Regions from separate parts of the Peribacillus sp. NPDC058002 genome, predicted to be linked through region 1. Evidence: riboswitches for the same ligand, from Rfam matches in the RefSeq annotation. Region 1 holds a riboswitch; each other region holds the start of a gene.

Region 1 (9,680 bases):
GACAATGCTAAACTGCCCGGAAGTATCGGTGAATTGGAAAGTCAAGGCTATCTCAAACAGACATCCTGTCCTAATGGGGATGATATTAGTTTGGATAGTAAAGGGAAGATAACGGTCGTTGAGTAGGAGAGAAGCGAAAATACGGCATTCCAGTGGGGGGTATACACTATCTGAAACCCTCATTGTCCTCGTTATTTTTGTACTCCTGATCTCCATCGGTCCTAATCTATATCCTAGCTTCACAAAAGGAATGGAAAATAGGCTATTCCTTTCTCAATTCCATGAGGATCTTTTCTATGCACAACAGTATGCCATCAGTCATGAGAGCTTGATTTACCTCCATATTGATAATACCCAAAAGGTTTATACCGTTTCGTCATATAAGGAAGGGGTCGTCCTAGAGAGAAGCATACCTAAGGATATAAAGTTTTTAAGTGGCACTTTGGGGTTCAGCTTTCATTTTAATCAGTATGGAAATGCTTCAAAAGCCGGAACGATTATGATTGACACCTCAAAGGGAAAGTACAAGCTGATCCTCAATATCGGTAAAGGGAGGTTCAGGATTGAGAAATTGTAAAGGTTACGTCTACCTTGAGCTGATAGCCGCTTTTGCCGTTTGTATATTCCTGGTCCTTGCCATTTTGCCAATTCTTGAAGTGTTATTGATGGATCGGAAAGATATTGCCGTAAGGACAGAAGCCCACCATTTATTATATGAAAGATTGACGGCGTTCATGGATGGGGAGATAGAAGCAGTTGGTCAGGAGATCATTTATAAAAAAAGATCCTATGAATTGGTTTGGAAGGACCATGGGGATTTCCCGGGAATGATTGAAGGGTGTGTACGTTATGAAGATGAATCGGGTAATCTGGAATCCATTTGTGATGCTGCGAAAAAATGATGGCTTTACGATGATCGAAATGCTTTTTTCTTTAATGATTTTAATGACGACGTCCCTTTTTGTTCTACAGCTTTTTTCTATCATTCACACCCAAATGGGATTCGTTGATAAATTGCATCCTAAAGAGTGGGAGGTCTTTACCATGCAAATGAAGCAGGAGGTCCGAAGTTCCAAAGTTCAGGATGTAATGGGAAATAAATTATATTTGCTTTCAGGTGAGCAATTATCATCGTATGAACAATATGAAGATAAGGTCCGAAGACGAGTGAATGGAATGGGGCATGAGGTCATCTTGCAGAACATTTCTGAATTTCAGGTTGAGAAGGATGGCGGCGCCATTGTAATAAATATAACGGATAAAGCAGGGACTACTTTCAGTCGAAGATTTCACCCATTCATTAGGAATGTTGCGAAAGTCGATGAATAATCAGAAAGGAGTCGTTTTCCCGATGGTCATGATTGTAGCGAGTGTTTTCATCATGTTCACGATACTAATGATAGACCAGTTTATCATTGATAAAAAGTTTTATAAAGAAGTGGAAGAATCGCTTGTGGCCGACCACCTTGTCCATCTAGCCATCAAGGATGTGACGGCAGATTGGAGCGAAGAGATTCCAAAAATCATCCAGGGGGAAATTTCATATCCCAATGGTGTGGTGCGGTATTCCTTGATGAAACAAGAAGGTCCTTACGTATATATCGAGTTTTCTTCCACGACCAAAAATGATCGCGAGGGGAGGGTCATCATTCAATACGATAAAGAAGCTGGGCAAGTGAAGGAATGGTTGGAAAAGCAGGCTGTGTAATACGAAAATCAAAACTTTTTTTAAATGGAACGCGACAGGTTCACGTGTTCAGGGTACAAGCGAAGGAATAAAAGGAGCGTAAACCGGGCATACTTTGCATAGGGTGATGATTTTAAATGTCTACAAACGCTTATATAAAATATCTGACGCAGCAGCTTGTCGAGTATTTTAATCTGACGAAAAAAGAACGAAAAGAAAAGCGCCGTCACAGAAAAGAGGATAAAAATCATGGTATGTCCCATTGGTTTGGCATTGTCCCTTTTGCTTTGTCGATGTTCGTAAGGAAAAATATCAAAAAATGAAACAGATGTCCCGAACTTAGGACATCTGTTTCTTTTCGTTCTATACTTATCCCAATGCCCTATCTGACAGGTAAAATAATCCTCCGTTTATGATGGATATTCTGATGTTGGGTTCATATTGGGCTTTTAGTGCTTCTTTCTCGGTATAATAACTCTCACTTTTTTCGTCCATATCCTTGTAAAAATGCTCCAATAAATTCAAATCATTCTGCCAGCGCAGCATTGCTTCCTCCGCCCAGGAATGGTCATCATCCTCGAAACTGGTCCTGATGTATGTATCCAGTCTTGCCAATCCACTCTTGGGCATGATTAAAGGTGAAAGCGTAAAGGAGTAATCCGGTATTTTTGGGGTGACCTTTACAGGTAAAACCCGATGGTGAAACCCTTCCATGATTTCACCCGAGATTAAATTCAATCCGATCGACATGAAAGTATCTTTTTTACGGTCACATTGATAGGATATTTTCACATTCAGGGTCAGCCAAGGAAACAAAGGATTATTTCCGCCGCCCTTTGGTGGAGGAGCATCCTCAAAAAGTCTAGTATACCCTGCCAGCTTTTTGGTTGATTGAATAATCTGATGTAGGCGTGGGGAGCCAAAATGAATCATTTCTCCCTTTAAATCGGCTGGAGCCTGTTCGGGATCGGTAATGAAAGTCATCTGTGCTGGGTTCGGAACGCCACCTGTTTTTTCTAGATAATGCCAATAAAAGGGTCTATTCATCAATTCTTTATCCATTTCAATCGTCAATTGGACTGTAAGGTGGGCCGGCGCATTATCCAGTATTTCACAATCGTTGGCCTTAAAGTAAGTTTTTAAAAAATCATGAATTTCCCGTTGCTGCATGAACCTCACCTTCCTTCATGGATTGGGCGAATTGGATTAATGATGAAAAATTATCCATCTTGATCTTCATTTCGCCCTCTGTTTTGGACTCGCCGACCACATCGATTAAATATTCTTCAATATTGTTAATATCCAGTTTGGTTAGAATATCATCCAATTCTCCAATTACTTTTTCAAATAAATTTATTTTTTCGTATAGTAACTTCAGAATATGTTCTTCTACTGTATTTTTCGTGGCAAAGTTATAAATCATTACATCTTCTTCCTGACCAAGGCGGTGAATCCGTCCAATTCTCTGTTCGAGCCTCATGGGGTTCCATGGCAGGTCAAAATTAATCAAGTGATGGCAAAACTGAAGGTTTATCCCTTCCCCGCCAGCTTCTGTTGCAATTAATACCTGTATATTCTTTTGGAATAATTCTCTCATCCAGTCTTTCTTTCCGCGCTTAAAACCGCCTCGGAAAGGAACCGAAGAAATTCCATTCTGCTGAAGGTACCATTGGAGATATAGCTGAGTCGCCCGGTATTCGGTAAAGATAATCACTTTGTCATCAATTTTCTTGATCAGTTCCAAAGCTTTTTCAGCCTTGGAGTTTTGAACTGTTTCATTCACCTTAGAAAATAAATCATCAAGCTTTGCCAAAAAGTCAGGGGAAGGCTGATCATATTTTTCTTTCATATTCTTTAAAGTATAAAAGACCGCCTCTCTGCTGCTGCATGCTTCCCTTTGGAGGGTGAGAGCCGAAAAGGCGCTTCCTTTTGATCCATCCGAAATAGGCTTGAATTTGGAAACAGCATCATACAATGCCTGTTCCGTTGGAGAAAATTCAATGGTGATGGTTTCCACATGCCGTTTTGTCCATTCAATGCCAGTATCGGCCCGCCGGTTTCGAATCATGACAGTATTGACCAGTTCCTTTAGGTGTTCATCTTCAATGATGTTGCGGCCTTTCCCTTTATACTTTTCCGAAAAGAGCGAAGCATTTCCCAAGTGGCCCGGTTTCAATAACGAAACGAGGTGAAAAATCTCCTCGACTTTATTTTGAATCGGAGTGGCTGTCAGGAGTAAACAAAATTTCTTTTTCAGATTTTGGACGAATTCATAGTTCTTCGTCTTATTATTTTTAAGTTTATGAGCCTCATCAATAATGATGAAGTCATATTCCTGAGTGAAAATGATATCTCGATGTGGAGCGCGTTTAGCTGTATCGATGGATGAAATGACTACATCACAGGATTCCCAAACATAACTTTTTCTCTGAACAACTGCAGGTATATGAAACTTGGTATTCAATTCAAAAGCCCATTGTGTGACAAGGGAGGCTGGAACAAGGATCAATACTTTTTTTACAAGGCCCCTAATCATATACTCTTTTAGGATCAAGCCTGCTTCAATTGTTTTTCCGAGCCCCACCTCATCAGCTAAAATGGCCTTTCCATTCATCTTTTCCACCACTTGCTTCGCTGCTTCCAATTGATGGGGAAGCGGGGTTAACTGCGGAAGGTGCTTGGGCGCCTGTAAACCTTCAAAATCAGGGATGATAAGATTTTCCTCCATTTGAACCGCCAACTTATAAAGATCCCAATTTCCCCATGGACCGTCATTTTCCATTTTTTGCAGAAGCTCGTCATTCCATTCAGAATTGAAGGATATATTGATTTTCATAGAAATAACTCCCTCTTAAATCATAATTTCCTTAATAAAGGGTCAAAACCCGAACATTTCGTATGTGAAGTAAGAAAAATATTTCTCTTCAAAAGATATTGCAGAGATAAGTTTCTTAGGGTAGGATATAAGTATATTTAGAAAATTCAATTTCCAAACGCTACAAAGAATCTTTGTACATCTATTTTGCAGTTCGCGTTTTCTTAGTATGGGCTATAGGCTCTTAATTTATCCAAGATTACTGAAGGAGACACTCAAACGGTTTCTGAAGTTTTAGGAGAATTGGCAGAGAATGCATTCCATGATGCTCAAAGGTTTTACCGATGCTTGGGGCTATTTCGCTTCCTTTCATTGGCGAACCATTCATATGCGGGTGAAGATAAGGGGAGAGACTACGGATGTAGCGCCGAAGGAGCAAACTTAGCAGTGAATCTCTCAGGCAAAAGAACTCTTATTGGACGCAACTCTGGAGAGCGCCGCCCGTTTTGGGACGGCCACCAAAGGGGAAAACCTATTACATAGGTAAACTTTCAGGTTTCAGGACAGAGAAAAAGCTCAAATGGGCTTTCTCTGTCCTTTTTTGTGCTTTTTTCACATCATGAATCAGGATATACCTGATGCGAAATGACAAGAAGCTTTTGATAATGAAGCCAATCAATTTTTAAAAAAAATCTGAAGGGGGTCATTTTTTGACCAATTTAAAAAGAACACCACTATTTGAGGTTTATCGTGAATACGGAGGTAAAACGATCGATTTTGGCGGCTGGGAACTTCCTGTCCAATTTTCGGGTATTAAGGACGAACATGAAGCCGTACGTACAAAAGCGGGGTTATTCGATGTTTCCCATATGGGGGAAGTCGATGTTAAGGGTCCTGGAAGCCTTTCCTTTTTACAGAAGATGCTGACTAATGATATATCAAAGCTGCAGCAGGGCGGTGCCCAATATACCGCCATGTGTTATGAAAACGGAGGCACGGTTGATGATCTTATCGTGTATAAAAGGGCAGAGGACGACTATCTGCTCGTGGTCAATGCAGCGAATACAGAAAAAGATTTCAATTGGCTTCAAGCTAATTTAACGGAAGATGTCCAAATTACGAATGTATCGAGTGACTATACACAGCTGGCACTTCAAGGACCATCTGCAGAAAAGATATTACAAAAACTATCGGGAAATACTGACTTAAGTGAAATTGGATTTTTCAAGTTCAAGGAAAATGTCCTGATTAACGGTATCTCCACGTTGGTATCCCGTACTGGATACACTGGTGAAGATGGTTTTGAGATATATAGTGACAGTGAAAATGGTCCTGCCCTTTGGAAGGCGATTATGGAAGCCGGAAAGGAAGAGGGGGTTCAGCCGATTGGTTTAGGTGCTCGTGATACCCTGCGTTTTGAAGCGAAGCTGCCGCTGTATGGGCAGGAGCTTTCAGCGGACATCACCCCGATAGAAGCCGGTATTGGTTTTGCAGTGAAAGTGGATAAGGAAGTGGACTTTTTCGGGAAAGCCGTTCTTGCTGAGCAAAAGGAGAATGGAGCTCCCCGCAAGCTTGTGGGAATTGAAATGATTGACCGTGGCATTCCGCGTCATGGGTATAAGATCTACAGCGGTGATAAAGTCATTGGTGAGGTCACGACCGGTACCCAATCACCCACATTGAAGAAAAACGTGGGATTGGTACTTATCGATAAGGAATTTTCGGTACTGGATGCGGAAGTCGAAGTGGAAATCCGTTCCAAGCGTTTGAAAGCCGTTATCATACAAACACCTTTTTATAAAAAACCACGTAAATAGAGGGGAATGGTCATTAGATGAAACATCGTTATTTACCCATGACAGAGCAAGATAAACAAGAAATGCTGGAAGTTATAGGGGTATCTTCTGCTCAAGAACTTTTCAATGATATCCCTGAAAGCGTTCGCTTTCAAGGAGAATACGATATTAAGCCTGCTAAATCGGAACCTGCATTAATGAAAGAATTATCAAGGCTAGCTGCCAAGAATGCGGACCTTAAAAACTATGCTTCCTTCCTTGGTGCGGGTGTCTATGATCATTACGCACCGGTCATCGTCGATCATGTTTTATCCCGTTCTGAGTTTTATACGGCTTATACACCGTATCAGCCAGAAATTTCACAGGGCGAGCTTCAGGCGATCTTCGAATATCAAACGATGATATGCGAATTGACGGGAATGGATGTAGCTAACTCCTCCATGTATGATGGCGGGACGGCGCTAGCCGAAGCAGCCATGCTTGCTTCAGGCCAGACGCGGCGCAAGAAGATTCTCATTTCAGGAACCGTTCATCCTGAATCAAGGGAAGTTGTGAAGACATATGCGAAAGGGCAACGGGTGGAAGTGGTCGAAATTCCTTATAAAGACGGTGTGACGGATTTAGCTGCTTTAAGCGAATTGGCGAATGATGACATTGCAGGAGTGATCGTGCAATATCCGAACTTTTTTGGCCGCATCGAGCCATTGAAAGAAATGGAGGAAATCATTCATGGTGTCAAGTCCATGTTTATCGTTTCCAGTAACCCGCTTGCATTGGGAGCTTTGACATCCCCTGGAGCACTCGGTGCAGATATCGTAACGGGGGATGCCCAGCCATTCGGCATTCCAGCGGCATTTGGGGGACCTCATTGTGGCTATTTTGCCGTTACTAATAAACTTGTTCGGAAAGTTCCGGGCCGACTCGTCGGTCAAACGGTGGATGAAAATGGTAAAAGGGGGTTTGTACTGACCCTTCAAGCTCGTGAACAGCACATCCGCCGTGACAAAGCCACATCCAACATTTGTTCCAATCAAGCTTTGAATGCCTTGGCAGCTTCTGTCGCAATGACCGCGCTTGGGAAAAAGGGTGTCAAAGAAATGGCTGTGCAAAATATTCAAAAAGCGCATTATGCGAAAAAAACAATTATGGCAAAAGGGGTGGAAGTGATATTCGACGGTCCTTCATTTAATGAATTTGTCATTAAACTGCCTGCTTCGTTTTCAGAAATCAATAAAAACCTTTTTGAAAAAGGGATGATCGGCGGCTTCGATTTAGGGACGGTTTATCCTGAGCTGAAAGATCATATGCTGGTCGCGGTAACTGAACTTAGAACTAAAGAAGAAATTGATGCACTTGCGCAGGAATTGGGGGATCAACATGAATAATCAAGATCAATCACTCATTTTTGAAATCAGTACTTCCGGTCGAATCGGATACAGTCTGCCAGAAATGGATGTTGCAACTATTTCGCTCGAAGAAATCCTTCCTGCCGACTACATCCGTGAAGAAGAGGCAGAACTTCCTGAGGTGTCCGAACTTGATATCATGCGTCATTATACAGCACTTTCCAAGCGGAATCATGGGGTGGATTCGGGTTTTTATCCGCTGGGTTCATGCACGATGAAATATAATCCGAAAATAAATGAAAATGTGGCGCGCTTCAACGGTTTTGCCCATATCCATCCATATCAGGATCCGGCTACTGTTCAGGGAGCATTGGGACTATTATTTGATTTGCAGGAACACTTAACGGAAATCACCGGGATGGACCAAGTGACATTACAGCCTGCAGCAGGTGCTCACGGTGAATGGACTGGATTGATGATGATTCGCGCTTTTCACGAAGCGAATGGCGATACAGAACGGACTAAAGTGATTGTACCTGATTCTGCACACGGTACGAATCCTGCCTCTGCAACTGTTGCCGGGCTTGAAACGATTACAGTGAAGTCGGATGAAAATGGGTTAGTCGACCTTGAGGATTTAAAGCGTGTTGTCGGACCGGATACCGCGGCCTTGATGCTGACGAACCCCAATACATTGGGATTGTTTGAAGAAAATATTTTGGAAATGGCCCAACTTGTCCATGACGCAGGTGGGAAGCTTTATTATGATGGAGCCAACCTGAATGCAGTTCTATCAAAAGCACGACCGGGTGATATGGGCTTTGATGTGGTTCACTTAAATCTCCATAAAACATTCACAGGCCCGCATGGCGGGGGCGGCCCGGGTTCTGGTCCTGTAGGGGTGAAGTCGGACTTGATTCCTTACTTGCCTAAACCGCTTGTGGTCAAAAAAGGTGAACAATTCGTTCTTGATTATGATCGTCCGCAATCCATCGGCAGGGTAAAACCTTATTATGGTAATTTTGGGATAAACGTGAGGGCATATACGTATATTCGGTCAATGGGGCCTGATGGTCTTAAAGCCGTCACCGAGAATGCGGTCATCAATGCCAATTATATGATGCGTAGGTTGGAACCATTTTTTGACTTACCATATAATCGTCATTGTAAGCATGAATTCGTATTAAGCGGACGCCGTCAAAAGAAATTAGGGGTAAGGACTCTCGATATAGCCAAAAGATTGCTGGATTTCGGTTATCATCCTCCGACCATTTACTTCCCGTTGAACGTAGAAGAAGGAATGATGATAGAACCGACTGAAACCGAGTCGAAAGAAACGCTGGATGCGTTCATCGATGCGATGATCCAGATTGCCAAGGAAGCGGAAGAAACCCCGGAAATCGTTCAGGAAGCTCCGCATACAACCGTTATAAAGCGGCTTGACGAAACTCTTGCTGCAAGAAAACCTGTTCTGCGTTATCAAGCATAGACTGATAGCTTGCACGAAAAAAAATCCCTGCCTGCCGGCGGGGATTTTTTCATGTTTATGTAAGAGTTCATTAAAGTTCAACAGTTAACTTTCATTCCCTAAAGCCCGTGTGATGCACAAGAAGTCTTTTTAATTTAAAAGAGCCCATGCGGATATGGGTCTTATTTCTTTGCTTTGATTTTCCCGGTCCACATCTTGAAACCGCCCTTTAGGTGAAAAAGTTCCCTGTAGCCCTTTTTGTATAGCATGGCTGCAGCTCTTCCGCTGATGATTTCGCTCTGAGCGTACAAATATACAGGCTTGTCCGGCCTAATTTCGACCAAGCGGGTTTTCATTTGAGTCATAGGGATGTTTCTTGCGCCTAAGATATGACCATTATCGAAATCATTCGGTTCCCGCACATCGATTAGCTGCACTTTTCTGTAGTTAGCGATAAATTCGTCCTGTGTTAATGTTTTAACGATTTTACGCTGGCGGTACCAATTAAAAAGTGAATACGCAATAACCACTCCCAAGATGATGAGCAGTGTATATAATATTTCCAAAC
Region 2 (10,800 bases), on a different contig from region 1:
AGAAGCGGCCAGAAATTTGGGGGCAAAGTGGTTTTATACCTTCAGAAAGGTCATTTTTCCGATTATTATGCCTGGCGTTTTATCAGGGACATTATTGGCATTTATCGAATCTGTGGGGGAATTCCCGACCTCGGTCCTGTTGTACACTATTTCAAACAGGCCCATATCCATTGAAATCATGAATCAGCTTCGAATGTTCAATATGGGGCAGGCAGCTGCCTATGGGATGATTCAAATCACGCTGATTGTAATCGTTCTCTTTATCTCGAACAAGTTTTTTGGAATCAAAGCGGAAAAAGCTTTATAAATTTGGAGGTTTAAAGATGAGCAGGATTGAAGATTTTATCAAAAATGAAGGTAGTGTCTTTCCCGGAAAAACCTATGCTAGAGAGCTTCTGATGCCTGTTTTTAATGATCAAAGAGATTACTTATTTCATGCAATGTTCGATATTCATCGGGCACATGTCATCATGCTTTCGGAACAAAAGATCATTAAAGAAGAAGAGGCGGAAACCATGCTTGACGGGATTCGGAAAGTGGCCCAAACAGATCTCGAGCAGTTGACCTATCAGCCCCAATTCGAAGACTTATTTTTCATGATGGAGGCAAAGATAGGTGAGGAAATCGGTCATGAACTTGCAGGGAAGATTCATATCGGCCGCAGTCGTAATGATATGGGAGTCGCGATGTACCGGCTTGTTTTGAGAGGCCATATGCTCCAATTGATTGGCTATGCAAATCATTTGAGTGAGGCATTCCTGGTGCAGGCTGAAAAACATACAGAAACCTATATAACTGGTTACACGCATACCCAACCGGCTCAGCCGACTACGATAGGACATTACTTTTTAGCCATTTATGATGTGCTTCAAAGGGATATTGGCCGGTTATGGGCAGCCTATGAAACGGTTAACCAATCGCCTTTGGGCGCTGCCGCGTTAACGACCACCGGTTTTCCGATTAGCAGGAACCGTACTGCCGAACTGCTTGGATTTGATTCGGTGATAGAGAATTCCTATGACTCGATAGGAGGGGCGGATTATTTATTGGAAACCGCAACGGCCATCATGACGTGCATGGTCGATACAGGGAGATGGATTCAAGATTTCCTGCAGCATGTGACAAGGGAGTTTGGTACATTTCATGTTGCGGATCCTTATGTTCAAGTGAGCAGCATCATGCCGCAAAAAAGAAATCCGGTTTCCATTGAACATTCCCGTTCGATTGCTAGCAGTGCATATGGTGATGCACTCGCTGCAATGAATATGATCCACAATACACCATTTGGTGATATCGTCGATACGGAAGATGATTTACAGCCGCATTTATATCGAGCATTTTCGAATGCAGGACGTGTCATGAAACTCATGTATGCCGTCATATCGACTTTGCAAGTAAATGGAGAACATACAAAGAAAATGGCCGCAAAATCCAGTATAACGGTTACTGAATTAGCGGATACCTTATCAAGAGATTACGAGATATCCTTTAGAAAAGCTCATTCCATAGCCAGTCATATTGCAAAACGGTCGATAGGTGAAGGGAAGGAGCTTTATGATTGGGACACACAAGACATCAATAAGATCATCAATGAATTCGTTGCAGTGAATTTAACTGAAGACGAATGGAAAAAGATCATCTCTCCCGAATACTTTGTGGAAATTAGAAGCATTCAAGGCGGGCCCAGCCCGAAAGAGGTAACGAGGATGATCGTAAAAAGAAAACAAAAACTGGAGCAACAGTTGCACGAATATAAGGGAATCGTTGAAGCAATGAATGACGGCAGGAAGGCTTTAATGGATTACGGAAGGTACGGGAAAGAAGGAAGTGAGTTTTAACAGGCATGAAATCCACGAGTAAAAGCCCGAACCTCTTAAAAAGAGTATTTTTTGTTGGCTTGGACGCAATACGATGCACTTCACTGCGAAAGCTCATATTTTATGATAAATAGTCATTCTTTATAGGGTGACTATTTATTTTGGATTTTTTATTGCAACTGAGATATCCCTAGTAACAATGGATGTATATTATTTCCTTCAGATATGCTGCTTTTTGTAAAATACACAATATAAGGTGGAATGCTAATGTCAAATAGATCTCAGTTCGGGTTTATCCTAGTTTTAATAACCTTCGTAATATCGATTACTTTATGCTTTAACCCTAAATTATTAATACCTAAAGGATATGATTTAGCTATTGATGGTCTGGTAGTATCCCGAACCTTGATGATTATTTTTTCGTTGTATTTATTAGCTAAAATAGGGAATTTGTTTATAAACAAAAAAGATTAGTAGTTTATTATGGGACTTTGTCTTTTGGCTGCTATTAACTTTCTATAATCACTCTTAAGAAAAAGGACATTATGACTTTGGATGTCGATAATAAGGAAGGCTCAGTCTTTTGACTGAGCCTCAATGTTTATCTATCCAAAAAAACAGTTTCAAATTTGTTTCATATATCGTTAATGGATTTAGGTTCCAACTGAACCGCGTGCTTTCTGAAAGCAAGACTTACCGTGATCATCACAATGAAATTGACCGCCAAGGCGATGATTCCCACATTCAAATCTTTTGCGGCTTGCGGCAAGGATGGAAACAAGGTTCCTATAGTTGAAGAACTGAGTGTAATGCAGATTACGATGAATAATCCGGTGATAATGCCGGCGATTGCGCCATATTTATTGATGGGATTATTCTTCTTCAGACTAAAGAGCAGGGACGGGAATAGCTGTGTAATGAGACTGTAGCCCATTAGAATTAATGCTGACATCGTTTCGCCGCCGTTTAAGGTGAAGTAGACGGCTATAAGGGCAATGACTGGAACAAGGAACTTTGCCAATCGTACAACGTGGCGATCGGACACTGCAGGTGCAAATTCCTTATAGACGTTTTTCGCGAGCAGTGTAGCGACGCTCATCAAAAGCATGGATCCCGGCACCAACGCGGTCAACAATCCAGCTCCGCCGATTATGCCTATAAACCATGGATCAAAGGTCTCGATCGAAAGGCGCAGCAATGAGAGGTCTGCATCTGCCCCAACAAGTCCGGGCACTTTCAATATAGCTGTAAACCCAACGAAAAAGACGAATAACAGCATGAGCGTATATAAAGGACTGATGATGGCATTCTTTCGAAATACCTTGCCGCTGCGTGCTGAAAAGACAGCGCTGAAAACTTGCGGCCACATATAGAAACCGAATACGAGCAATATTACCGTGGAGATAAACCATGATACGCTAAGTCCCTGGTCAGGGAACTTTAGAAAACCAGGTTTGGCCGCATCAATCGCTTCAAACATCGGCTGAAATCCGCCAAAGTAATGGATCGGCAGATAAATCCCCAAAAATCCTATTATGGCGACCATCATGATATCTTTAATGACCGCTGTCCAAACAGAACCGTGTATTCCGGAGATCATCACATAAATGGTAAGGCTGATCGCCCCCATCCAAACTGCCTCGGGCATTGAGATGGCACCATAAGATGCCTCTGAGACAATGATTCCCAATCCTTTCAGCTGCACGACGATCACTGGAATCATCGACACCACACCGACAAGTGCAGCCAAAATTCCTAAACTGGGACTCTTATATTTGCTCACAAAGAAATCGGATTGAGACATCAGTTTATTTTCTTTGGCATATTTCCATATTTCCGGAAGGAGCCAATAGGATAATACGTAAGACAAAGTAATGTAAATTAGAACATATAGAGCGGGTGCGCCCTTGCCATATGCCCAGCCGCTGCCGCCAAGGAAGGAGAAGGTCGTATAGATTTCACCGGCCATCAGCAGAAAGACGAAAATCGCACCAAAACCACGTCCGCCCACCGTCCATTGTTCCAAGTCCATATCTTTTCCTTTTGAAGAGCGTATCCCTAAAAATATCGATAGAAGTAAAAATGCTAAAATGATTAAGAGAGCAATATTCATTTCGGGTCACCTTCCCGATTCCTGGGATCCAGCTTATACATGATGCCCAATATGGCAGAGGTAAGGACAACCCACATAGCCATCCAGAACATATTGAAAGGCATCCCTAATACGTATGGTTCTATTTTATTAACAAAAGGTAGAAATCCTAGTATGCCTATAAAAGGAACTAGAGTAAGGATATATATAATCTTCATTAAACAAACCCCTCCGTTTTAAATAAGTGAAACGTCCATCAATGGGGTTTATTCTTCAATGCCACTGATGGCTTTGGTGAACCAAACCGGGAAGGAAAATTCATGCAAGACGGATTTACCTTCTTTTAAAAAGGTCCGATGATATATAATAGCTTACACTATTTTGATATAAAATTTAATGGAGTTGGGTGATATATTTTAGCAAAAAAGCGCCAACTGCCTAATCTTGATATGTTTCTTAGATGGAGAAAGCCTTGAATTCGAATTGAATTCAAGACTTTATTTCCTTTAGCTATTTTTTTTCCGATAGTTATATAGTATCACCAAGAGTATGAACCAGATCGGGGTCAAAAGCAGTGATAGTCGTGTAGCTTCAGCGAATAGCATAACAATAAGGATGAATAGGAATAATCCTAAAATAGCGTAATTGACAAAGGGTGTAAAAGGAGCCTTGAAAGTCGATTGAGCTCTTAGATCAGGCCTTGTTTTCGAATATTTGATATGGGAGATCAAGATGATGCTCCATACCCAAATGAAACAGATGGCACTGATGGTCGTCACCACGGTAAACGCCTGTTCCGGTATCAGCTTGCTCAATAATGCCCCTATTGATACAACGATGGTGGATGTTAATAAGGCATTGCTTGGAACAGCCTGTTTATTTAATTTTTCCAGTTTAGCAGGGGCTTCGCCATTCCTGCTTAACGTATAGAGTATCCGGCTTGTTGAAAATAAACCGCTGTTGCATGCAGAAGCAGCGGATGTCAACACGACGAAGTTGATGATTCCTGCAGCGACAGGAATGCCGATTAACGCAAAGACCTCTACAAATGGGCTGCTCGTGGCATCAAGTTGTGTCCATGGGTTGACACAGAGAATGACGAATAGGGCACCCACATAGAAAAGTAAAATCCGGACAGGGATTTTATTGATGGCAGAGGGAATGTTCTTTCTCGGGTTCGCCGTTTCCGCTGCGGAAACCCCGACCAATTCGACACCGACAAATGAGAAGACGACTAACTGTAAAGATAATAGGAATCCGGAAATGCCATTGGGGAACATGCCCCCATGATTCCATAGGTTCGTTACGGAAACCGTTCCGGTATTGGTATTGAAGCCGATGATCAAAAGAATGATTCCTACGATGATCAAGGCAATGATCGTGACTACTTTAATGATGGCAAACCAGAATTCCAATTCGCCGAATAACTTAACGGTCAATAGGTTCAACCCTAACAGAATGACTAGGCATATTAGGGCCGGAATCCATTGAGGGATATCGAACCAATATTGTATATAGACACCGACAGCTATGATATCGGCCATTGCGGTCATGATCCAACAGAACCAATATGTCCAACCTGTCACGAATCCAGCCCATGGACCGACATATTCGGTTGCAAATTCAGTGAATGATGCATAACCTGCATTGGATAATAGCAATTCGCCCAGCGCCCTCATCACAAAAAACAAAGCAATTCCTATTATCAGATAGGAGAATATAATGGAAGGTCCAGCCAATTGTATGGCTTTTCCGGATCCTAAAAATAAACCGGTGCCAATGGTTCCTCCTATTGCAATCAGTTGTACATGTCGATTTTTTAAATCTCTTTTTAATTCCTGTTTAGCCAATTCTTGCGCCCCCGTTTTTTATAGTCTTGTTAGTGAATGATTTCAACCTGCATGGTCTTGGAGAGATGGGCGTGATTTTTTGCCCTGCTTGCCTATTCCATGGTTTTCAAGAGTGTAGTTTTAAGTCCAATCACAAATTGGACAATAAAAAAAGAGATTGGATAATACCAATCTCTTAAAGGGTTCAGAATAACAATTCTATCATTCGTTACTCTTCTGTCCTTTTGCCTGAGATTGTGAATCCTTCGGCGCTGCATCTTGTACAGTCTCTCCAGAAGCTGCTCCTGCTATAGTGTCATCCATAGCATTCATCGCTTGCTTGTATGCGGTTGTGAATAAATGTCTGTCAGTGTTAATCTTCCACTGTTGGATCATTCATTATGCTTATAAAATAATATTGGAATTCTATCATCTATTTTTCGATTGGTCAACAAATTTTTTTGAAATGAAACAGGCATTATCCGCAGTTTAATAGTGGTCTGTATTTAACTTAAGGTTTAAGCAGAAATGATAGTTTTCCACTCTTTTTGAACGAACACTATTATAAAATACTGAACATCATTTTTTTAAAATGATATTTTAAGATTAGAAAAATCGACAAGATATTATTGGTAACTGTTTATTTCAAAAATACAATTGTATTTTTACAGAATATTTACTATTATAAGATAAGAAAACATAATTGAAGTGTTATGTAATATTGATTACGATAAAGCAATTCTAATTAAAAGAGAGTCGTTCGTGGCAAGGATGGAAAAGCATTACCGATATTGCATCTGGGGGAGTTAATCATGTCGAACAAGGAATTAAAGAGAGGGCTGGAATCAAGACATATTCAAATGATAGCCTTGGGCGGAACCATCGGGGTCGGGTTATTCATGGGATCTGCGAGCACGATCAAATGGACCGGGCCCTCTGTAATGCTTGCTTATGCAATCGCAGGTATTTTTATATTTTTCATCATGCGTTCCATGGGTGAGATGCTATATTTAGAACCGACTACAGGTTCTTTTGCAACCTTTGCGAGCAGCTATATACATCCCTTGGCAGGTTATATGACTGCTTGGAGCAATTGGTTTCAATGGGTAATCGTCGGAATGTCCGAAATCATCGCAGTTGGGTTGTATATGCAATATTGGTTCCCGGAGTTACCTGCTTGGATACCAGGTGTGGTCGCCATGATCATCTTGGGGGCGGCAAACCTTATTTCGGTAAAATCCTTCGGGGAATTTGAATTTTGGTTTGCACTTATAAAAATCATAACGATTATATTGATGATCATTGCTGGCCTTGGCCTTATCTTCTTTGGAATAGGGAATGGCGGGGATGCTATTGGATTATCGAATCTTTGGGCAAATGGCGGCTTCTTTACGGGAGGCTGGAAAGGATTCTTCTTCGCGCTTTCCCTTGTCGTGGCTGCCTATCAAGGCGTTGAGCTTATCGGCATCACAGCCGGAGAAGCGAAAGATCCAACCAAGACCGTAACAAAAGCGATCCAATCAATCATATGGCGCATTTTAATTTTCTACATTGGTGCCATATTCGTCATCGTGACCGTCTTCCCTTGGGATCAACTGGATGACTTAGGCAGTCCGTTTGTTTCAACCTTTGCCAAAATAGGTATCACTGCAGCGGCAGGCATCATCAATTTTGTCGTAATCACTGCAGCAATGTCTGGATGCAACAGTGGGATTTTCAGTGCAGGACGTATGCTTTACACACTGGCATTGAATGGCCAAGCCCCGAAAGCCTTTGCTAAAGTATCAAAAAATGGAGTGCCGGCATATTGCACGATCGCTGTACTTTTAGGATTGGGCATCGGGGTTATCCTGAATTACCTTGCACCGCCGCAATTATTCCTTTATGTGTACAGTGCGAGTGTATTGCCCGGGATGATTCCATGGTTTGTCATACTTATCAGTGAGCTTAAATTCAGAAAGGTGAATGCTTCTGAAATGGAGAAACATCCGTTCAAAATGCCGTTGGCCCCTTTCAGTAACTATGCGACAATTGCCTTTTTACTGATGGTGCTGGTCGGTATGTGGATCAATCCTAGCACAAGGATTTCCTTGGTTGTCGGGATCGTTTTCCTAGCCTTGGTCGCAGCAAGTTATTACATGCTGAAAATGGATAAACGAACACCATTGGATGTTAAATCCAATGATGAGATTTCCTGATAAGGTAACAAAAAGCCCTTCTCTTAACTCGAGAAGGGCTTTTTTTTTTTTTGGGGATCAATTGCTGAATTCATTCACGAGTAAAACCGTTGAATTCACGGGTAAATGCGTGGAATTCACGAGTAAATGCGTGGAATTCACGAGTAAAGTAGTTGAATTCACGAGTAAAGCTGGAATTCACGAGTAAAACCGTGGAATTCACGAGTAAATGCGTTGAATTCACGAGTAAAACTGAAAAATTCACGAGTAAAGCTAAATTGACCCCATTACAAGGGAGGGCCAGCAAGAGGAATGTATCTTCCTGCCAGGTTTTTTCATAGGATGTAACATATTTACTCGAGGAAGGGGTTATCTTTTGGAAAGAACAAAGCTTACCGGGCGTATCGTTACACCTAATGATGCTGAGTATGAGCGTGCCAGGATAAATAATAACTTAAGTTTTTCTAAATTCCCAAAGGTCATTGTGTTTTGTCAAAATTCCGATGATGTGTTGAATTCATTGAAGTGGGCCCGGGAAAATCATGCACCTTTCCGGGTTAGGAGCGGCAGGCATAGTTATGAAAATTTTTCATTAGTGAATGGCGGTCTAGTCATTGATATTAGTGAAATGTACAATATCAAGGTCAATCGTGAAAAAATGATCGCAAAAATTGAAGCCGGAGCTGATTTAGGGCGAGTATATAATACGTTATGGAACTATGGAACGACGATTCCGGCAGGGACCGAAAGCAGTGTTGGTGTTGTAGGTCTTACGCTCGGCGGTGGAATAGGTATGTTAACGAGGCGCTTTGGACTTACTTGTGACAATCTACTTGAAATAGAAATGGTAAGGGCGTGTGGAAAGAGGGGCGCCAAACTCATTAAAGCAAATAGGAAAATCAATAGTGATTTATTTTGGGCTTGCTGCGGGGGAGGAGGGGGAAACTTTGGCATAGTCACTTCTCTTACTTTCAGGGTAACCCCCGTATCAAGGGTATCTATTTTCTCCGTCACATGGGGGTGGGAAGATTTCGAAGCGGTGTTTGAAGCCTGGCAGGATTGGGCCCCTCAAGCTGATGAATGCTTAACTTCAGAAATAGAGTTCAAGGCAAAGGAAGCAAACGAAATTTTTGCTAAAGGTGAATTTGTTGGAACGTCACATAGATTGAAGCAGCTATTAAAGCCTTTGACAAAAACTGGTTCACCAATAAATGTCATGATAAAGGAAGTCCCATACATTGAAGCCGTAAGATTCTTTGATTATCCAGCTGGAAATCAACCGGCGTATCGAAAGAGGTCAGGATCTTTCATTGAAAAAGCTTTTCCGCAGCAAGCAATCATGACCATGAAACATTTTTTAGGAAATGCTCCAAATGAAGATGCAGCCATTTGGCACCAATCCTTAGGAGGAGTGGCGGGGCTTAAAGATCCAAAGGAGACAGCTTTTTATTATCGCGATGCCATCATCGCCCAGGAGTATCAGGCTACATGGACCAATCCAGAAGAAGAGCGGCAAAACATTCGTTGGATCAAGGACCTGAAGCATGCCTTGTCGCCATTTACTACCGGTGACTATGTGAATTGGCCGGATACTCTAATCAAAGATTGGCCAACTGCGTATTATGGAGAAAATTTCAAACGGCTTAGGGAAGTGAAAACGAGGTATGATCCATACAATGCGTTTAAGTTCCCACAAAGTATACCGCCATTAAATAAGTGGGGGTGAAAAAGCTTGGATTCACCAAAAACATTCGTTATATAAAGGCCTATTCCTAAATTTGGATATAGGCCTCTTTCTTCTTGTTTTGAATCAATTAATCGAGATAATGCTCAAAATCATTCCGCTTGCTGAGCTTGTACTGTATTGTATACCTGATTTACGGAAGATTGGGCTTGGGCGATTTCTTGAGCAGCTTGTTTAATGGCTTCTTGTGCCAAAGTTGGATCAGAGGAAGATTTTTCAATTGCTTGTGAAAGTAAGGTTTGCGTAAGGGTAACGTTTGCTTTTGCTTGATTTAATTGGTTGATATCAATTTGTTGCTGAGGCATGTGGTTTCTCTCCTTATGTCATTATTGGAATTACTCCATTAGGATGACAGTTCTTTTCTATTTTATAAGGAGAAAAAAATATAACGTAGACAGGATGGACAGTTTGGAAAAGTTCTGAAACGGCCAAAAAGTATTCGTTTTATTTACTTAGAATCCTGAAATTTTCATCTGCATAATTACTATTACGTTCCTTGAATATCATAATGTATGAAAACGTAAAAAATATATCGTGATTTTTTGTTGTTCTGTAAATTAAATTATACTTTACTTATTGGTTTTATCAGATTAAAATCGGAGAAAGAATTATTATAAGTGGATGAGCTGATTGGACAACCGAAAGCTCCTGAACGCGAAAAGCGAACAGGAGCTTTTTGCGTTCATTTTGGAAAAGGAGTTGGCAAGATGAATATTGATCATATTGAAGCATTTATGTATGTTGTTCACCTTAATAGTTTTCATAAAGCCGCAGAAGCAATGTTTTTATCACAGCCAACTGTTTCGGCAAGAATTAAGACCCTTGAGAGTGAACTCGATTCAGTACTATTTGAGAGGCAAGGAAGAGGGATTATTTTAACCGAAAAAGGGAAAGCCTTCATTCCATTTGCTGATCAAATTATTCGTACCTTTCACCAGGGGAAAAAGCAGTTGAAAACAGGAAGCGAACTGGAGGAAATAACGATTGGGGCTAATATCATTACATCGCAATACTTTATTCCATTTGCTCTTCCTCTATGGAAAAAGGAAAACCCAAATTTACGCTTTAAATTTATTTCAGCAACAAATGATGCATTAATGGAAAAATTGCTTCAGAAACAAGTTGATATAGCCTTTATGAA
Region 3 (10,800 bases), on a different contig from region 1:
AAGGCATTCCAAGCGGGGTGATTGGCATTTGTTCCCGCTATATTCATACACATGCATCCATGATTCATATTGATGATTATGCCGCTGCACGTGAACTGATTGGGAAATTGGTTCGTTCCTGTGATAAAACGACATTCGAGACCTTGATTAATAACGGTTGATGGTGGAAGCTGAAATGGAAAGGGATGCTGTCATGTATCCTTTTCCATCAGCTTTTTTTACATAGAAGGAAGGTAATTATATTGAAAATAGCAGTAGGCAGTAAGAATCCGGCGAAAGTAAGTGCCGTGCTTGGTGTATATGAAGATGCAGAAATCATTTCGCTTCAAGTGGAGAGCGGGGTCCCGGAACAGCCTTTTTCAGACGAGGAAACGATGGAGGGGGCAATGACACGTGCCCGGAACTGCTTGATTCACAGTGATGCCGAAATGGGCATCGGGCTTGAAGGCGGTGTCGTGAAAATGGGACAGGCCCTGTTTTTGTGTAATTGGGGTGCAATGGCAACAAGGGACGGTGAGGTCTTTGTAGCTGCCGGAGCGAGAATCCCAATTCCGGGAATTGTTGCTGAGAAGCTGCTGGACGGTGAAGAGCTGGGCCCGGTGATGGACGCCTTCACAAGGCAAGAGAATATTAGCAAAAAGGAAGGAGCGATCGGCGTATTTACAAATGAGCGAATCACCAGGGGGGACATGTTCCTTCATATCATGAGGATGCTTGCCGGTCAACACGAGTATAAGCTGAAAAAGAAAAAACAGGATTTTTGAATCCCCGTCATGGAAAAGCGGGTTTCGAATGATGGAAACGAATACTGCCAAAACAGAGCAGGAACGGACAGGATTTTATTGAGCGGCCTTGCTAGTATAGTAACAAGGGGGGAACGAAATGGGGTGGGTTGAATCAATCCAAAAGGCCATCGAATATATCGAGGAGCACTTATTGGAGGACCTGACGATCGAGAGCATTTCCAGGCAGGCGAATGCCTCAGCTTTTCATTTTCAACGGACTTTCACCATCTTAACGGATATAACCATTGGTGACTATATCCGTCGTCGAAGACTGACCTTAGCGGCCCAGGAGATTTCATCAACAAATGGCAAGGTCATTGATTTAGCCTACAAGTATGGCTATGACACCCCCGAGGCATTCTCGAAAGCTTTTCGAAGGCAGCATGGGGTATCTCCAAGCGAAGCCCGAAAGTATATGGGGAAACTGAAATTCTATGAACGCCTGGTGATACAGGTGATTCTGAAAGGGGCAAAACCGATGAAATACAATATCCTTGAAAGGGATTCCTTTCAATTGATTGGAATCAAGCAGGAGTTTTCTTTGGTTAATGAAGAGAATTTAATCGGGATTCCAAAGTTGTGGGAGAAAGTGAATGCGGATGGAACAGGTGATAGGTTAGCTAAGCTGAACAATGGCCAAATAGATGGCTTGATTGGTGTATGTGTCGATAAGCGGACTGTGGAAAAAAATGAAACGATGGATTATTGGATAGGAGCAGAGTATGCCGGGAAAGTGCCTGAAGAGTTTTCAACCCTTACGATACCGGCTTCCAAGTGGGTTGCATTCGAAGTTCACGGACCTATGCCTGATGCCATCCAACAAGCTTGGAAACGAATTTTTTCCGAATGGTTCCCTACCAGCGGTTATGAACATGCCGGAACTCCAGAATTGGAAGTATACGCGAATGACGACGCTTCAAACCCTGACTATTACTCTGAAATTTGGATTCCCATAAAAAAGGGATAAGTTAAAAAATTCTTTTCGCTTGCAGGGGAGGCCCTGCAAGCCTTTTTTCATTTCTTTATAATGATCAAACATTCATACTTGAGCTGAGCAGTTAAGGGGCAGGGAGTTTTTACAGCCCTTCTTCAAAAATATAAGAAAGCACTTTCATCGCTTGATTAACGGATTCTACCGTGACACTCGCCTTTTCCGATAATTCCTTTAAGGCATGATGATGGGATTCCGGACGAATCAAAATAAGCGGTTTACCCAGGGAAATGGCGGTGCTTGCGTCCATGGCGGTATTCCACTGTTTATATTTCTCGCCAAATAGAGCGACAACAAGATCAGCTTTTTTCATCAAAAGAGCTGTCCGCAAATTATTGATTTGGGAAGCTGCCGCATCCTTCAGGATGGGATTCGGCTGTTCCCCGAGGATATCTTCACCGATATTATCGGAGCGATCATGATTTTCCATCGGGCCTACAAATTCTAAAGGGAGCTTCAGTGCAGCGGCCTTCTCTCTCAGCTCACTTCTCCAATTCGAATGGATCTCCCCAGCAAGATACACGGTTAACTTCATTGTTTTCCTCCTCGGTATTAAAATTGCTTTCATTGTACCATGTTTTTTAGAAAATGGATGAATCCCATAAATAAGGATAATATTATCCATAAGGTAGTAAAAGAGACGGCTGGAGGAATGACGATGGCTTTATCGAATAAGAATATTCTTGTTTTCCTGTTGATAAGCAGTTTGATCGCGGGCTGCTCAGGTATTGAGAGACAAACCGAAAAGGCAATGAAGGCTGCTGAAGTGGCTTTTCGTGACGATGAAAAACAGCCCAATCAAGGGGCGGGGCTAATTCAGGTTTATCTGCCAAAGGATTTTAAAGTAGTGGAAGAACATGATAATAATTTGATTTTACAAAAAGATGATAAGATTTATATATTATTTGTCAATCCAAATGAAAAAGAAGACAGCTCCGTGTTATATTTGGCGATAAAAGAACAAGATGATCAAAATGTAATGCAACATTCTTTCCAAACCGATGATAAATTCGGCTTTATTTCGGTCAAAGAGATACCGAAAGAAAAGTATGAGCTTGCAGTGGGGATCGGCGGGGTGAAGCTGACAACCGAAACGGATAAAGACCAATTAAAAACCGATGCAAAACAAATGATGGAAATCGTTTCATCCGTGCCCCAGAAATAAGCTTTATCACGGCCGTTCAACCGATCCGTATTAATGGTTGATTTCTGGAGAGTCTGGTATGATGGGATTATAAAAACTATGGTGTCATTTAGAGCAGGAGGAATATTCAAATGGAAAATTTACAAACCGTTGAGCAATATGATGCATTGAAAAATGAAGGCAAACATATCTTTCTTTTTTCAGCGACATGGTGCGGGGATTGCCGTGTAATCGAACCGATCATGCCGGAGATTGAAACGAAATTTCCTGACTTTACATTCATTCATGTGGACCGTGATGAATTCATCGATGTGTGTGCGGCGAATGATGTATTCGGCATACCAAGTTTCATCGCGTATGATAATGGTGTAGAGCTAGGCAGATTCGTGAGCAAGGATCGCAAAACGCAAGAACAAATTGAGGAATTCATTCAATCACTATAATTAATTTCCCCTTCTCGCTGGGGATTTTTCAATGAAGAGGAGGGTCAGTCATGAAAATGGACAGCACGAAGCTGAAAAATATCCTGAAAGAACGTTTAAAAGATGAAAATCGCACATTCAAATTCGATAGCAAGCAAGATACGTTACGGGTGGAAAATGTGAAGACCGGGAAGGGGATCACCATCGAGTTGCCTCCTGTACTTGCTAACTATGAAAACGTACAGGAAAAGGCCATCGATGAAATTATCTATTACGTGGAAGAGGCCCTGAATGTGATGGGGGGAGAACACAGCATGGAAGGCAAGGAGAAATTCATTTTCCCAGTCATCCGCTCGACCTCCTTTCCAATGGAATCGGAAGCAGGAAATCCATTTTTATTCGATGAGCATACGGCTGAAACCCGGATTTTTTATGCCCTTGATTTAGGGAAAACCTACCGTCTTATAGATGAAAAGATGATTCAACGGGAAAATTGGCAGGGTGACAGGATCCGTGAAATTGCCCTTTTCAATGCCCGTTCCCTCTCCACTGAAATGAAGTCGGATATCGTTGCAGGTAATGCATTTTATTTTTTGAACACGAATGATGGGTATGATGCCAGCAGGATCCTGAATGAATCATGGCTTCGGGAAATGAAGGACAAGGTCGAGGGAACCATGGCTGTTGCCATTCCCCATCAGGATGTCATCATCATTGCCGATGTGAAGAATGATACGGGCTATGATATTCTTGCTCAAATGGCGATGAGCTTCTTTGCCAGCGGGCATGTTCCGATAACGGCTCTATCATTTCTTTACGAAGAAAATGAGTTGGAGCCCATCTTCATTATGGGTAAAAACAAAAAGCGTGAACAATGATATATTAAACTTTAAAAGGACCGTGTCAGCATCTGACATCGGTCCTTTTAAAGTTTAATAGAGTTTATGACTCTTAGAGTTGATATTTATTTTTTTATCGGTGATAATTAAATTGTAATATTTTGAAAATACAGAATAAAACGATAGAACGAGCGTATGAACGTTGTGGGAGAGTGCAAAGCATTGAGCCGCCGAGGGAGCAAGTTCCGAAAATATCGCTTGGAGCAAATCTCTCAGGTAAATGGAACCGCAGCTGGACGCAACTCTGGACAGCGCGCAGGAAGTGTGCCGCCAACTGGGAAATCTCCACGACCAAAATGGAGTTGAATTCTCAGGTGAAAAGACAGAGAAGGGAGCGGCAGGTTTGCGCAACCCTTCTCTGTCCTTTTTTAATTGGCTTTATGCATACAAAAGGTTTGCAGCGAACACGGAACTTACTAATATGCCAATCAACTTAAAATAATGGGGGAGAATAATCGTGAATGTGAAAAGCAAATTAATGAACATGCTGGAAGCCCGTAAAGAGGAAATGGTTCAAATCCGCCGTCATTTACACGAGAATCCGGAGCTATCCTTCAAAGAAGAGAAAACGGCAAAATATATCATTGATTTTTATAACGGGAAAGATGTATCGATTCAAACGAATGCAGGAAATGGATTAGGGATCATCGTGACGATCGAAGGCGGGAAACCAGGGAAAACGATAGGTCTCCGTGCCGATTTCGATGCACTGCCGATTACAGAAGAAGCGGAGGTTCCGTTCCGTTCAAAAAATGAAGGTGTCATGCATGCCTGCGGACACGATGGGCATACCGCTTATTTATTGGTACTGGCAGACTGCATCATTGAGCTGAAGGATTCCCTATCAGGTACGATCAAAATAATTCATCAACATGCAGAAGAAACACCTCCTGGTGGAGCGAAGAGCATCATGGAATCAGGGGTTTTGGATGAACTGGACGCTGTCTTCGGAATCCATTTATTCCCTTCGCATCCAGCAGGGGTCGTCGGGTATCGCAGCGGCTATTCGATGGCTGGACGGACCTATTTCAAATTAGCCATAAAGGGTGTAGGCGGCCATGGTTCCTCCCCGCATATGGCTAATGATACCATTGTGGCAGGCGCCCATTTCGTGACAGCCGTACAAACCGTAATCAGCCGCCGCTTGAACCCTTTTGATATGGGCGTAGTCACAATCGGCTCCTTCGATGGAAAGGGAAGCTTTAATGTCATTAAAGATCGTATAGAAATTGAAGGGGATGTCCGTTATATGACGGCAGAGACCCAGCAGCTGATCGATAAGGAAATCCACCGGATCGTTAAAGGGATAGAAACGGAATTTGATGTTCAGTGCGAGCTTACATATGTGCCCGATTATCCTCCGTTATATAATGACCCTGAACTGACTGGATTCGTGAAAAATAGCCTGGAAAGCATGAATGACAAAGATATTAAGAATGTTGTGGAATTTCCGGTTTTCTCAGGTTCGGAAGATTTTTCGTATTATGCAGAAAAGATTCCTGGCTGCTTCTTTTACATTGGCTGTAAACCGAAAGGGGTGGAGAAGGCCTATTTCAATCACCATCCTAAATTCGATATTGATGAAGAGGCCCTTTTGATCGCCTCCAAATCAGTGGCGCAGGTTGTATGCAGTTTTTATGAATGGAAATAGTCTTCTTTGATCTTTGTTTGCAAAAAAAAAACGCAGAAACCCACAAAACACCGTTCGGTATTAACGAACGGTGTTTTATGGGTTGCGGCATGTATTTGAATGCCGCCGGCGGTTTCATGAAGGATGTTGCAATGAATTGGCCAGTCTGCTTCCAAGGCTGCATGAAAACTTAATCTCTTTGTAAACGCGATTTAACAGCGGTGTTTTATTTAAATAGTAGACTAGGGGCTAATGTTAATTCGCAATTGATAGGTTTAAACTCATTCCAGAAGGGGTTTAATAGGGTAGGAGTTCTGCGAACTACGTTAAGTTAGCAGGAATGCGATAAAAAATATAGATGCCAATCCCAATTCAGCTTAAATTTTCTCGATATTTTTAAAATAACTGGTAGAATTAGTTACATAACTACAGATGTAGAAAGAGTGATAGTTTTGAAATGGCTAAATAAGATGAAAAAATGGTTCCAAGCAGAGGAAATTATTGAAATCGAAGAAATTATTATAGATGAGCCGCTTGATGAAGAGACATTAAAGAAAATGGATTTTTCAAAGCTTTCGAAGTCAAAGAAAGAAGAAATAAAAGATTATAATCAAAAAGTGGAAAAAATGTCCCAGACGCCAGACCCGGATACGAAAATCCTGTTTCAATATCCAAAAGGACAGTTCAAGTTTCCGCTCATTCCAGACCGGGAGCAGAATAAAAGAAAGCCTAGGGAAAGGAACAGGGAAGAAAATGAACCCAAACAGGGGAAAAATGTGACCAAAGAAACAACGAAAAGGCCTGTAAGGGATAGTGAACCAAAACGGAGAAGCTTCGACCGGGAGGAAACCTCAAAAATAGTCCCGTCAAATACTCCATTCCGCCCAACGGAAATCCCTTCACCCATTTATGGGTTCCGTCGTCCGGAAAAAAAAATAGTCCCACCTGAAGAAATTGTCGAATATGAATTAGAAAGCAAAATGCCCATCCTAAAAAAAGAAAGAGCCGATATCGAGATTCCGGTATCGATCCCTGAAATTCCAAAAGAAGTGTCACATGAGGAAATGACGATAGAGCCATCCGTTCTTATACCGGGAAATGCGGAAGAAAAAAGGGGAGATTCGGAGATACCCGCTTTCTTTCGCAGGAATTCCATAGAGTCACTGCCCGAAGAAGCAGTAAGCGAGCCTGACATAATTGAGCCTGCGGTGGAAAAAGAGGCTATTGAACAGGACCAGGTCGATTTTGGACGCGAAGTCGCTGTATCCATCATCGAACAGGCCGACGACACACCGCCTGAAGCTATATCGGTTCCGGAGGAGGTTGCTGCACAATCAAATCAACCATCCGTCAGTCAAGGGACACTGCCTGAAGATTCATCAGAGGCAACACCTGAGGGGCAGCCAAAACGTCCGAAAAAACATATCCCATTCAATGTGATGATGCTTAAGCAAGACCGGGAAAAAAACAGCTTCATGGATAAGATGATGCCGGAAAAAAAAAGCCTTAATTCGGATAGGGCAGTAGCTTCACCTGATAAGCTACCAATGAATGATGCTGCTGAAATGGAGGCAGGACAAGCGACACCATCCGCCATTCCTGAACGGAAACAGGAGGAGGGCAGAGTTATGCCGAAAGAGGGGACTCCGATCATTAAACCAACCTTTTTGGACACGAAGGCTGGTTCGGAAACCGTCGCCGAGCCTGAAAATACAGTTGAATCCAATATGGGTTCCGGTTCGGTCTCTAGGCCGCTCTTGGAGCAGGAATCCCTTTCTGGAAATGGGTATCAAGAAGCACTTTATACAGAGGCGGCAGCAGAAAGTGGCCAGGGCGATACCCCGGCAGTTTATGGCTCCGTGGAAGCGGAGGATAATCCATATTATGTGTTTCCGAATATCGAATTGCTGACACCTCCCACTTATGCTGTGCATGATGATGAGTGGCTCGAGGAACAGACTTTATTACTTGATGAGACATTGAAAAATTTCAATGTCCGTGCAAAGGTCGTCAATGTCACTCAAGGACCGGCAGTAACTCGTTTCGAGGTGCATCCGGAACCGGGAGTGAAGGTGAATAAGGTGACGAACCTGATGGATGACATTAAATTAAGCCTTGCTGCTCAGGATATGCGGATGGAAGCGCCCATTCCCGGTAAACATACAATAGGCATCGAGATTCCGAACAGGAAAAGCAAACCGGTATTTTTGCGTGAGGTTTTGGAAAGTACTGAGTTTCAAGAGCATGAATCACCGCTTGCTGTCGCTTTAGGACTCGATATATCAGGTCAGCCGATCATCACGGATTTGAGAAAGATGCCGCATGGATTGATAGCCGGGCAAACGGGATCGGGGAAAAGTGTCTGTATCAACACGATGCTGGTCAGCTTGCTGTATAAAGCGACGCCGCAGGAGTTGAAATTACTCTTGATTGATCCGAAAATGGTCGAGCTCGCCCCTTATAACCGGATCCCGCATTTGGTCAGTCCAGTCATAACCGATGTAAAAGCCGCTACGGCTGCGTTGAAATGGGCTGTAGAAGAGATGGAACGGCGTTATGAATTGTTTGTACATGCTGGTGTGCGTGATATCACCCGCTTTAATGACCAAGCGGAAAAAGCCGGTCAATATTCAAGCAAGCTGCCTTATATCCTGGTGATCATCGATGAGCTTGCGGATCTAATGATGATGTCCCCGGCTGATGTAGAGGAAGCGATTTGCCGGATTGCGCAAAAGGCCCGTGCCTGCGGCATTCATTTGATTGTAGCCACTCAAAGACCTTCAGTCGATGTCATAACGGGATTGATCAAGGCAAATATCCCGACAAGGATCGCTTTTTCAGTTTCTTCACAAGTCGACTCCCGTACAATCATCGATAGCGGCGGTGCAGAAAAATTATTGGGAAGAGGAGATATGTTATTCGCCGAAAACGGCTCATCGAAAACGGTGCGCCTGCAAGGGACTTTTGTGAGTGATGAAGAAATCGATCAAGTCGTCAACCACGTAAAACTTGAACAGCAGCCGAAGTACCTGTTTGAACAGGAAGACTTGCTGAACAGGGCCGAGGTCATGGAAGAAGCGGATGAACTGTTTTTCGAGGCATGTGAATTTGTCGTGAGCCAGCAGGCTGCATCTGCATCGAGTGTCCAAAGGCGCTTCCGTGTCGGCTATAACCGTGCAGCGCGTCTAATAGAAATGATGGAGCAACGGGGTGTCGTTTCCGAATCCAGGGGCTCAAGGCCCAGGGATGTATTGATTACGGAAGAAGAACTGGAATTTTTACATGTTAATTAAGAGAACCTAATAAAAGGAAATTGAATATAATGTGAAAGGGTGAAAACCCTTTTTTATCACCTAAATTGAGGGAAAAACCAATGATTTGATAAATTGGCATCTGCCTGACATGGATGAATGAATAAAAAAGTGATATAATAGTTTTTTGTTGATGAATGATTAAAAATAAGAGCTTGAAAAACCTATTAAGAAATTGCGTTACTAACAAGTCTCGTAATGGAAAAAACAAATAAAAGATGACGTCATATACTGTCATACAGGTAGACGATTGGTGGAGGTTCGCTTTATGACTGCTTACCATTTTGTGGGAATTAAAGGATCGGGTATGAGTGCTCTTGCACAAATACTGCATGATATGAATATTGAAGTGCAGGGTTCCGATTACGAAAAAGAATTTTTTACACAATTGGCATTAGAAAAAGCCGGGATTAAAATCCTTCCTTTTAACGAGGAAAATATTCAACCTGGAATGACAATCATTGCAGGAAATGCGTTTCCGGATAGTCATCCGGAAATCGTGAAGGCAAAAGAACTTGATTTGCCGATTATCCGTTATCACCGCTTCCTAGGTGATTTCATGAAAAATTTCATTAGCGTGGCCGTTACGGGAGCGCATGGTAAAACATCGACGACCGGCTTGCTTGCCCATGTAATGGGGGGCGCTAAACCGACATCCTTCTTAATTGGGGATGGAACGGGTAAAGGAATCGTGAATTCTGATTACTTCGTATTCGAAGCATGTGAATATCGCCGTCATTTCCTTTCCTATTATCCGGATTATGCAATAATGACGAATATCGATTTTGATCATCCTGATTATTACGCCAATGTCGAAGACGTGTTCGAGGCTTTCCAAACGATGGCCCTTCAAGTCAACAAAGGCATCATTGCGTGCGGGGATGATGAGCATTTACCACATATTCAGGCGAAAGTACCGGTTATTTTTTACGGATTTGCAGAAGGAAATGATTTTCAAGCGAAAAATGTTTCCGTCACTCCGGATGGCACGACGTTTGATGTGCATGTAAGGAACAATTACTATGATACATTCACTATTCCTACTTTTGGAAAGCATAATGTATTGAATGCACTTGGTGTCATTGCACTTTGTAAATATGAAAACTTGGATACGGAAGCTGTGAAAGCCCATTTGCGGACTTTTGGCGGAGTTAAACGCCGGTTCTCCGAAAAGGAAATCGGAAGTCAGATCATCATTGATGATTATGCACACCATCCGACCGAGATCTCTGCAACTGTCGACTCGGCTCGTCAGAAATATCCAGAGCGTGAAGTTGTTGCAGTATTCCAGCCACATACTTTCTCGAGAACGCAGGCATTCCTGGATGAATTCGCCGACAGCTTGAATTTGGCCGACAAAGTATACTTATGTGAAATTTTTGGATCTGCTCGTGAACATCAAGGGAAGTTATCGATTGAAGATCTTCAAGATAAGATTCCCGGTGCCGAGCTGATTACGGAGAACACAACATCAAAATTGCAACATCATGAAAACAGTGTCGTGTTATTCATGGGTGCGGGGGACATTCAAAAGTTCCAGGCAGCCTACGAGCATTCACTGCAGGTAAAATAAAAAAAACGACCATCCGTTAGTAGCGGGTCGGTCGTTTTTTTATTG

What was found. A riboswitch is a leader RNA that binds a small molecule or an ion and turns the genes downstream of it on or off. The one in region 1 is predicted to bind glycine.
Region 2: another riboswitch for glycine. It lies ahead of ACFVSH_RS00725 (amino acid permease); the one in region 1 lies ahead of gcvT (glycine cleavage system aminomethyltransferase GcvT).
Region 3: another riboswitch for glycine. It lies ahead of ACFVSH_RS09140 (amidohydrolase); the one in region 1 lies ahead of gcvT (glycine cleavage system aminomethyltransferase GcvT).

Annotation. Positions count from the first base shown of each region.
Region 1 covers NZ_JBHVQU010000026.1:1,307-10,986, reverse strand. Annotated here, with positions in the region: partial or broken gene ACFVSH_RS07690 (competence protein ComG) at 1-126, shown strand, start outside; gene comGD (competence type IV pilus minor pilin ComGD) at 119-577, shown strand; gene ACFVSH_RS07680 (hypothetical protein) at 564-902, shown strand; gene comGF (competence type IV pilus minor pilin ComGF) at 850-1,329, shown strand; gene comGG (competence type IV pilus minor pilin ComGG) at 1,322-1,708, shown strand; gene ACFVSH_RS07665 (YqzE family protein) at 1,825-2,010, shown strand; gene ACFVSH_RS07660 (YqhG family protein) at 2,057-2,857, opposite strand; gene ACFVSH_RS07655 (DEAD/DEAH box helicase) at 2,835-4,523, opposite strand; glycine riboswitch at 4,897-4,984, shown strand; glycine riboswitch at 4,988-5,071, shown strand; gene gcvT (glycine cleavage system aminomethyltransferase GcvT) at 5,213-6,319, shown strand; gene gcvPA (aminomethyl-transferring glycine dehydrogenase subunit GcvPA) at 6,337-7,683, shown strand; gene gcvPB (aminomethyl-transferring glycine dehydrogenase subunit GcvPB) at 7,676-9,133, shown strand; gene ACFVSH_RS07635 (rhodanese-like domain-containing protein) at 9,295-9,678, opposite strand.
Region 2 covers NZ_JBHVQU010000002.1:5,554-16,353, reverse strand. Annotated here, with positions in the region: gene ACFVSH_RS00745 (ABC transporter permease) at 1-307, shown strand, start outside; gene argH (argininosuccinate lyase) at 324-1,838, shown strand; gene ACFVSH_RS00735 (sodium:solute symporter family protein) at 2,452-3,930, opposite strand; gene ACFVSH_RS00730 (DUF3311 domain-containing protein) at 3,927-4,127, opposite strand; gene ACFVSH_RS00725 (amino acid permease) at 4,416-5,759, opposite strand; glycine riboswitch at 5,966-6,044, opposite strand; gene ACFVSH_RS00720 (amino acid permease) at 6,551-7,936, shown strand; gene ACFVSH_RS00715 (FAD-binding oxidoreductase) at 8,292-9,641, shown strand; gene ACFVSH_RS00710 (hypothetical protein) at 9,752-9,964, opposite strand; gene ACFVSH_RS00705 (LysR family transcriptional regulator) at 10,367-10,800, shown strand, end outside.
Region 3 covers NZ_JBHVQU010000034.1:1,537-12,336, forward strand. Annotated here, with positions in the region: gene ACFVSH_RS09105 (M42 family metallopeptidase) at 1-161, shown strand, start outside; gene ACFVSH_RS09110 (DUF84 family protein) at 243-764, shown strand; gene ACFVSH_RS09115 (GyrI-like domain-containing protein) at 883-1,752, shown strand; gene ACFVSH_RS09120 (YtoQ family protein) at 1,862-2,311, opposite strand; gene ACFVSH_RS09125 (hypothetical protein) at 2,435-2,941, shown strand; gene ACFVSH_RS09130 (thioredoxin family protein) at 3,052-3,363, shown strand; gene ACFVSH_RS09135 (DUF1444 domain-containing protein) at 3,414-4,220, shown strand; glycine riboswitch at 4,377-4,480, shown strand; gene ACFVSH_RS09140 (amidohydrolase) at 4,705-5,892, shown strand; gene ACFVSH_RS09145 (DNA translocase FtsK) at 6,324-9,164, shown strand; gene murC (UDP-N-acetylmuramate--L-alanine ligase) at 9,451-10,755, shown strand.